2 regions of the Allobosea sp. 10N428 genome follow, and region 2 is predicted to be linked to the other one. Evidence: predicted binding sites of a transcription regulator. Region 2 holds the regulator's gene; the other holds the start of a gene.
What was found. Region 2 encodes LexA, which represses DNA repair genes until DNA is damaged. Its sites were predicted from a motif close to TGTTCNNNNTGTGTTCNG; they were not measured.
Positions count from the first base shown of each region.

Region 1: parE (DNA topoisomerase IV subunit B) is a predicted target of LexA. The motif match lies at 2,084-2,101, and genes of this name have one in related genera.

Region 1 is NZ_JBFTIC010000002.1:122,225-125,631, reverse strand. It holds gene parE (DNA topoisomerase IV subunit B) at 1-2,072, opposite strand, end outside; gene AC1DDA_RS07050 (hypothetical protein) at 2,414-2,608, shown strand; gene AC1DDA_RS07045 (hypothetical protein) at 2,754-3,407, shown strand, end outside.
Region 2 is NZ_JBFTIC010000002.1:515,255-518,661, reverse strand. It holds gene AC1DDA_RS08870 (ComEC/Rec2 family competence protein) at 1-887, shown strand, start outside; gene lexA (transcriptional repressor LexA) at 881-1,591, opposite strand; gene AC1DDA_RS08860 (molybdopterin molybdotransferase MoeA) at 1,691-2,902, opposite strand; gene moaC (cyclic pyranopterin monophosphate synthase MoaC) at 2,902-3,384, opposite strand; gene trpC (indole-3-glycerol phosphate synthase TrpC) at 3,381-3,407, opposite strand, start outside.

The sequences.
Region 1 (3,407 bases), 390 kb from region 2:
ATCAGCTCCCCGGCGAAGGCAGCCCGCTCCTGGATGAAGGTGAAGCGTGCTTCCGGCTTGTTGCCCATCAGCCGCTCGACCGTATCGGAGGTTTCTTCCTTCGCCTCATGGTCCACCATGACCTTGAGCAGGATGCGCTTGCTCGGATCCATGGTGGTTTCCTTGAGCTGGGCCGGCATCATCTCGCCGAGGCCCTTGAATCGCGAGATCTCCGGCTTCTTGCCTTTGAACGCCGTCTCCAGCAGCTCGTCCTTATGAGCATCGTTGCGGGCATAGATGCTCTTGCCGCCATGCTGGAGCCGGTAGAGCGGCGGGACGGCGAGGTAGAGATGGCCCTTCTCGATCAGGCGCGGCATCTGGCGCCAGAAGAAGGTGACGAGCAGCGAGGCGATATGAGCGCCGTCGACGTCCGCGTCTGTCATCACGATGACCTTCTCGTAGCGAAGATCGTCCTCGCGGAATTGCGCGCCGATACCGCATCCCAGCGCCAGGATCAGGTCGGCGAGTTGCTGGTTTGCGTGAAGCTTCTCGCGCGTCGCATTGGCAACGTTGAGGATTTTGCCGCGCAGCGGCAGGATCGCCTGGTTGGAACGGTTGCGCGCCTGCTTGGCTGAGCCGCCGGCCGAGTCGCCCTCGACGATGAAGAGTTCGGAACCAGCCGCGCCGGCATTGGAGCAATCGGCGAGCTTGCCGGGCAGGCGCAGCTTGCGCGTAGCGGTCTTGCGCGAGACCTCTTTTTCGAGGCGCCGGCGCAGACGCTCCTCGGCACGGTCCACCGACCAGTCCAGCAGGCGCAGCGCCTGCTGCGGCGCGGCCGCAAGCCAGTGGTCGAAAGCGTCGCGAACGGCGCCCTCTACGATGCGGGAGGCTTCGAGCGTCGCCAGCTTGTCCTTGGTCTGGCCCTGGAATTCCGGCTCGCGGATGAAGACCGAAAGCATGGCCGCGCAGGTTGCCATCACGTCGTCGGAGGTGACCTGCGCCATGCGCTTGGACTGGCCGATGCGCTCGGCATGGTCCCGCAGTCCGCGCAGCAAGGCGATGCGCAGGCCTTGCTCATGGGTGCCGCCCTCGGGCGTCGGGATCGTGTTGCAATAGGAGGAGGAGAAGCCGTCCTCGCCGGTCGCGAGCCAGGCCACCGCCCATTCAAGCGAGCCGTGGCCGCCTTCCTTGGTGATCTTGCCGGAGAAAATCGGCTCGGCGACGAGGTCCTTACCCTCGATCTCGCGGCCGAGATAGTCGCGCAGGCCCCCGGGGAAACGAAACACGGCCTCCGCCGCGACATCGCCTTCCGGCTTCAGCAGCGACGGCGCGCAGGTCCAGCGGATCTCGACGCCACCGAAGAGATAGGCTTTGGAACGCGCCATGCGGAACAGGCGAGCGGGCGAGAAATGCGCGCCCTCGCCGAAAATCTGAGGATCGGGATGGAAGCGCACCTTGGTGCCGCGCCGGTTGGCGACGGCGCCGACGGTCTCCAGCGGGCCCTGCGGCAGGCCGCGCGAGAAGATCTGGCGGTAGAGCGTCTTGCCGCGCGCGACCTCGACCTCGAGCCGGTCGGACAGGGCATTGACGACGGAGACGCCGACGCCGTGCAGGCCGCCCGAAGTCTCATAGGCCTTGGAATCGAATTTTCCGCCGGCATGCAGTATCGTCATGATGACTTCGAGCGCGGACTTGCCCGGGAATTTCGGATGGGGATCGACCGGAATGCCGCGGCCATTGTCCGTCACCGCGATGGAGCCGTCCTCGAACAACTCGACATCGATGAAGGTGGCGTGTCCCGCCACCGCCTCGTCCATGGCGTTGTCGATCACCTCGGCGAAGAGGTGGTGCAGTGCGCGCTCATCGGTGCCGCCGATATACATGCCGGGCCGGCGCCGGACCGGTTCCAGCCCCTCGAGCACTTCGATCGCGGAAGCGTCATAGCCGGTCTCGGAAAGCGTGCCGTTGCGCGCGCCGTTTCCTGCGGGCGCGGGCGCCTTCGGAGCCGCGGCCGGCGAGCGCGCTTCCGGCTTGGGATCAGCCGCGCGAGGCCGCTCCGGCTCCCCGCCGAAAAGATCGCCGTTCTCGTCCATCACTGCCTAACGTTTCCTGATTCGTTCCGTCCAATTCTAGTGCATGAAGGACGGATTTTGCGATGTGCTTGTTTCATCCGGAGTCCGATCCGGCTCGGTAGCGGCGTCGGGCGTCGCGCCTCGTCGCTCCGCTTATAGACAGTCCCCCGAGACATCGGAACTCTCTCGTTGGAACGGTGCACCGGTCGTCATCGGCATGTGACGTTGCCCTGGCATAAGGGGCATCGGAACTGGCGCGTTCAGTCTGCGTTAACCATCGCCGTCGAGGATCGGAAACAGATCGGGCCTATGCGGACAGCCGCAATGAGCTATGATCGGGGCAGGGGGAAGAAATGGCCGTGGTGTCGCGTCGCTCAGTGCCGGTTACGGGAATCGCAGGGCTGCAGCGTGCCGCGCGGCTTGCGGGAGAGAGCTTCGGACATGAGGACGTCATCGGCGCGCCGCTGACGCAGGCCGAAAGCCATGCGGGCCGCTGGTTGTGGTGGCTCGCTGCGATTGCTGCATCGGCCGGCCTGACGGCCCTGCATTTCTACTGATCCTTCAGGCGGACAGCGCGGAAGTATCAACCTTTTTGCCCTAAGGCCTTTGGCCGGAGGGTTGAATTTCCATGGCTTCCGGTATCGGTTTCGGCGGGACTCGAGATGGCTCCGCCGCGCGCATCGCAGGCGGAGTTGCCGCCTGATGGCCAAGATCACCGCATTGGGCGCGTATTTCTATCAATCGCTCCTGGCTTTCGGCCTTCTCATCGTCGTCTCCAATCTGCTGCCGGCGTCGGACTACGCTGCCTACTCGCTCTTCGCCTCCATCGTGCAGTTTGCCGATATCGCGTTTTTCCACTGGATCCGCGCCGCCTCCAGCCGCTTCTATCCGGGCCCGGACAAGACCAGCGAACAGGCCGAGCGTGGAGTCATCATGGTCGAGCTCGCGGGAAGCGCGGGCCTCTGCCTGCTCGCAGCCTTCCTTGCCCCGCTCCTCGGCGCTCCGGTCTGGCTGGGATTGCTCGGCGCGATGGCGGCGATCCTGCAGGGTGCGGGCGAACTGCATCTGACCATGCTGCGTTTCCGGCAGGAGTTCAGGCTGTTCTCCTGGCTCCAGGGTGCACGCGCGACGATCCTGGCCGCGGCAACGATCGCCGGCGCTGCGATCAGCCCCGATTTCGCCCATGTGCTGGCCGGGGTGCTGGCCGGCAACATCATCTACTGCGTCATCGCCTGGGCCCGGTCGCGCCGGGTGATGCCTCTTGCCATGCATTGGCAGGCCGATATCGCCACGCGGCATCTGGTCTATGGCGGGATCACGGCCGGCGCCGGCGTCGCGACCCTGCTCATGCCGCTC
Region 2 (3,407 bases):
CAGCGCCCTTCGGGGCCTATCACTTCCAGACCTTCAACCCCTTCGGCCTGCTCGGCAACGCGATGGCGCTGCCCTTCGTCTCGCTCTTCGTCATGCCGGCCGCCGTCTTCGGCGTGCTGGCCTATCCCTTCGGGCTGGACTGGCCCGCCTGGGCGCTGATGGGGCTGGCGTCCGATGTCGTGCTCAAGGTGGCGCACTGGGTCGCAAGCATCGACCATTCCACCGTGATGATCGCCGCCTTCAGCCCGGCCGTGCTGACCTGCTTTGTGCTGGCCTTGCTCTGGCTGACGCTCTGGACCACGGCATGGCGCTGGCTGGCGGCGGTCCCCATCGTGCTCGGCGTCGCCATCGCCGGAAAGCCGGAGCGGCCGGAAATCCTGATCGAACGCGACGGTTCGGGGCTGGCGGTGCGGGGCCTCGATGGACGCCTTGCGGTCGCCGGCAAGCCGAGCCGCTTCGTGCTGCAGCAATGGCTGAGTGCCGACGGCGACAGCCGCTCGCCGGACGATCCGACGCTGCGCGCCGGCATCGCTTGCGATCAACTGGGTTGTGTTGCGCAAACGGCCGACAAGCGCATGATTTCCTACACGCGCGACCGGCTGGCGATCATCGAAGATTGCCTGCGGGCCGACCTCGTCGTCACCGCCATTCCCTGGAGCGGCGCCTGCAAGGCCCGGCTGATCGAGCGAATGGGACTGTCGCGCGACGGCGCGAGCTCGCTCTACCGCACGGCGTCGGGATGGAGCAGCCGCATCTCAGAGCCCAGCGCAGCCGATCGGCCGTGGAGCCGCCGACGCGAACCGCGTCTGGCGGCGCCCGCTGCAACGAGCATCAGCATTCCGCCAGCATCCGCCGATGGCGAAGCCGAGGTCGAGCGGCTTCAGTAACGCCGCATCAGATTGACGAGGCGGCCCTGAATCTTGACCCGGTCCGGCCCAAGCACACGCGTCTCATAGGCGGGATTGGCGGCTTCGAGCGCGATCGAGGAGCCGCGTTTGCGCAGCCGCTTGAGTGTGGCCTCCTCGTCGTCGATCAGTGCCACGACGATATCGCCGGTATTGGCCGAGTCCTGCTTGCGGATGATGACGGTGTCGCCGTCGAGGATTCCGGCTTCGACCATCGAGTCACCGCGCACTTCGAGCGCGTAATGCTCGCCGGAGCCGAGCATGTCGGGCGGCAACGAGACGGTGTGGCTGCGGTTCTGAATGGCCGAAATCGGTGTGCCGGCGGCGATGCGGCCCATGACCGGGATCGCGATGGAGGAACGGCTGTCCTCATCAGCGGTGGGGCGGGGTTTGCCGAGATTGGGCTGCGTGCCGAGCCCGCCCTGGACGACCGCAGGGCTGAAACGCGGCCGCTGCTGCGGCGTACCGAGTCCATCGGGCATCTTGATGACTTCGAGCGCACGCGCCCGGTTGGGCAGGCGGCGGATGAAGCCGCGCTCCTCCAGCGCCATGATCAGCCGGTGGATGCCGGATTTCGAGCGCAGATCGAGCGCGTCCTTCATCTCGTCGAAGGAGGGCGGCACCCCGCTCTCACGCAAGCGTTCCTGGATGAAGCGCAGGAGTTCGTGTTGCTTGCGTGTCAGCATGATCCCGCCGGCCCCGGAAAAGCGTAGATTCGAAACAAATCACGAACACCATAACTGTTCGCCTTGTGTTCCGCAACCCGTTCGCGCGAGGGCGCCTGTCTACAGCAGCGGCAGGATACGGCAGAGGTCGCCTATCCTGGCCGGCGCAGCATGGGCCGGGCGGATCGTCAGCGCCTGCGCCCGCGCCAATGTGCCGAGCATGGAGGAATCCTGCCGGTCGAAAGGCGTTGCAACCCAACCATCGGGCGTCAGCGCCAGCTCCGAGCGCAGATAATCCTCACGCTCGTCATTGCCCGGCAGGTCGCGGCCGAGGCGGGCGGGGATGCTGCGATCGCGATCCGCATCGGCCAGGCCGAGCAGGGCTTCGATCAGCGGCAGCACGAAGAGGTGGCCGCAGACGATCGAGGAGACCGGGTTTCCGGGAAGCCCGACCACGACCATCCGGCCGAGCCGGCCGGTCATCATCGGCTTGCCCGGTCGCATCGCGATCTTCCAGAAGCCAAGCGACATCCCGGCCCGCGTCAGCGCCTCCTGTACGAGATCGTGGGCACCCACCGAGGCGCCGCCGAGCGTGATCAGCACGTTGGCATCGGCAGCCCGCGCCATGCCGATCTTGTTGGCGAGATCGGCATGGTCGTCGCGCGCGATACCGAGATCGAGCACGGTGCCACCGGCCTTTTCGACCAGCGCGGCGAGCGCGAAGGAGTTGGAGGCGACGATCTGGTCGCGCCCGACAGGCTCGCCCGGCGCCACCAGCTCGTCGCCGGTCGCCAGGATCGCGACGCGCGGCTTGCGCCGGACCGGCAGCGAGGGATGGCCCATCGCGGCGGCGAGCCCGAGTGCGGCGCTGTCGAGCACGCGTCCGGCCGACAGCAGGGCGTCGCCTTCGCGGAAATCGAGCCCCGCCCGGCGCAGGAACTTGCCTTTGGCCGGGGGCACCCGCACGCGGATGGTGGGGCTGCCGACGCCGTCGGCGTCCTCCTGGATCAGGATGGTGTCGGCACCATCAGGCATCGGCGCACCCGTGAAGATCCGTACGGCTTCGCCCGGCCCGACCGTACCGTCAAAGGCCCGCCCGGCGGCCGATTCGCCGGTCACAGAGAGGGCGGCGCCTTCAGCCATGTCGTCGCCGCGCACGGCGTACCCGTCCATGGCGGAGTTGGCGAAGGGCGGCTGAGTTCTGAGCGCCTTCAGATCGGCTGCGAGCACCCGCCAGGCGCATTGCGCGAGCGGCAGGGTTTCCGCCCCGGTCGGCCCCGGAATGCTATCGAGCAGCGCCTTGCGCGCGACGGGGACCGGGGTGAGCGCCATCAGCGGGCTTTCGCCTCGTAGTCGCCGGACTGGCCGCCGGATTTGTGCAGCAGCCGGATATTTTCGATCCGCATCGCCCGATCGACGGCCTTGACCATGTCGTAGACAGTGAGACAGGCGACGGACACGGCGGTGAGCGCCTCCATCTCGACGCCGGTCTGGCCCTTCATCTTCACCTCGGCGCGCACGCGCACACCCGGCAAGGCCTCGTCGATCTCCAGATCGACCCCGATCTTGCTGAGCAGCAGCGGGTGGCAGAGCGGGATCAGCTCATGCGTGCGCTTGGCGGCCATGATGCCGGCGAGGCGCGCCGTACCGAGCACGTCGCCCTTCTTGGCATTTCCGTCGCGCACGATCGCGATCGTCTCCGGCGCCATCACGACGCTGCCCTCGGCTACTGCCATGCGGGTCGTCTCGGCCTTGTCGCCGACATCGACCATATGTGCCTGGCCTTGGGCGTCGAGATGGCTGAGCCGGCTCACGCCGCGTTCTCTTGAGCCTGGCC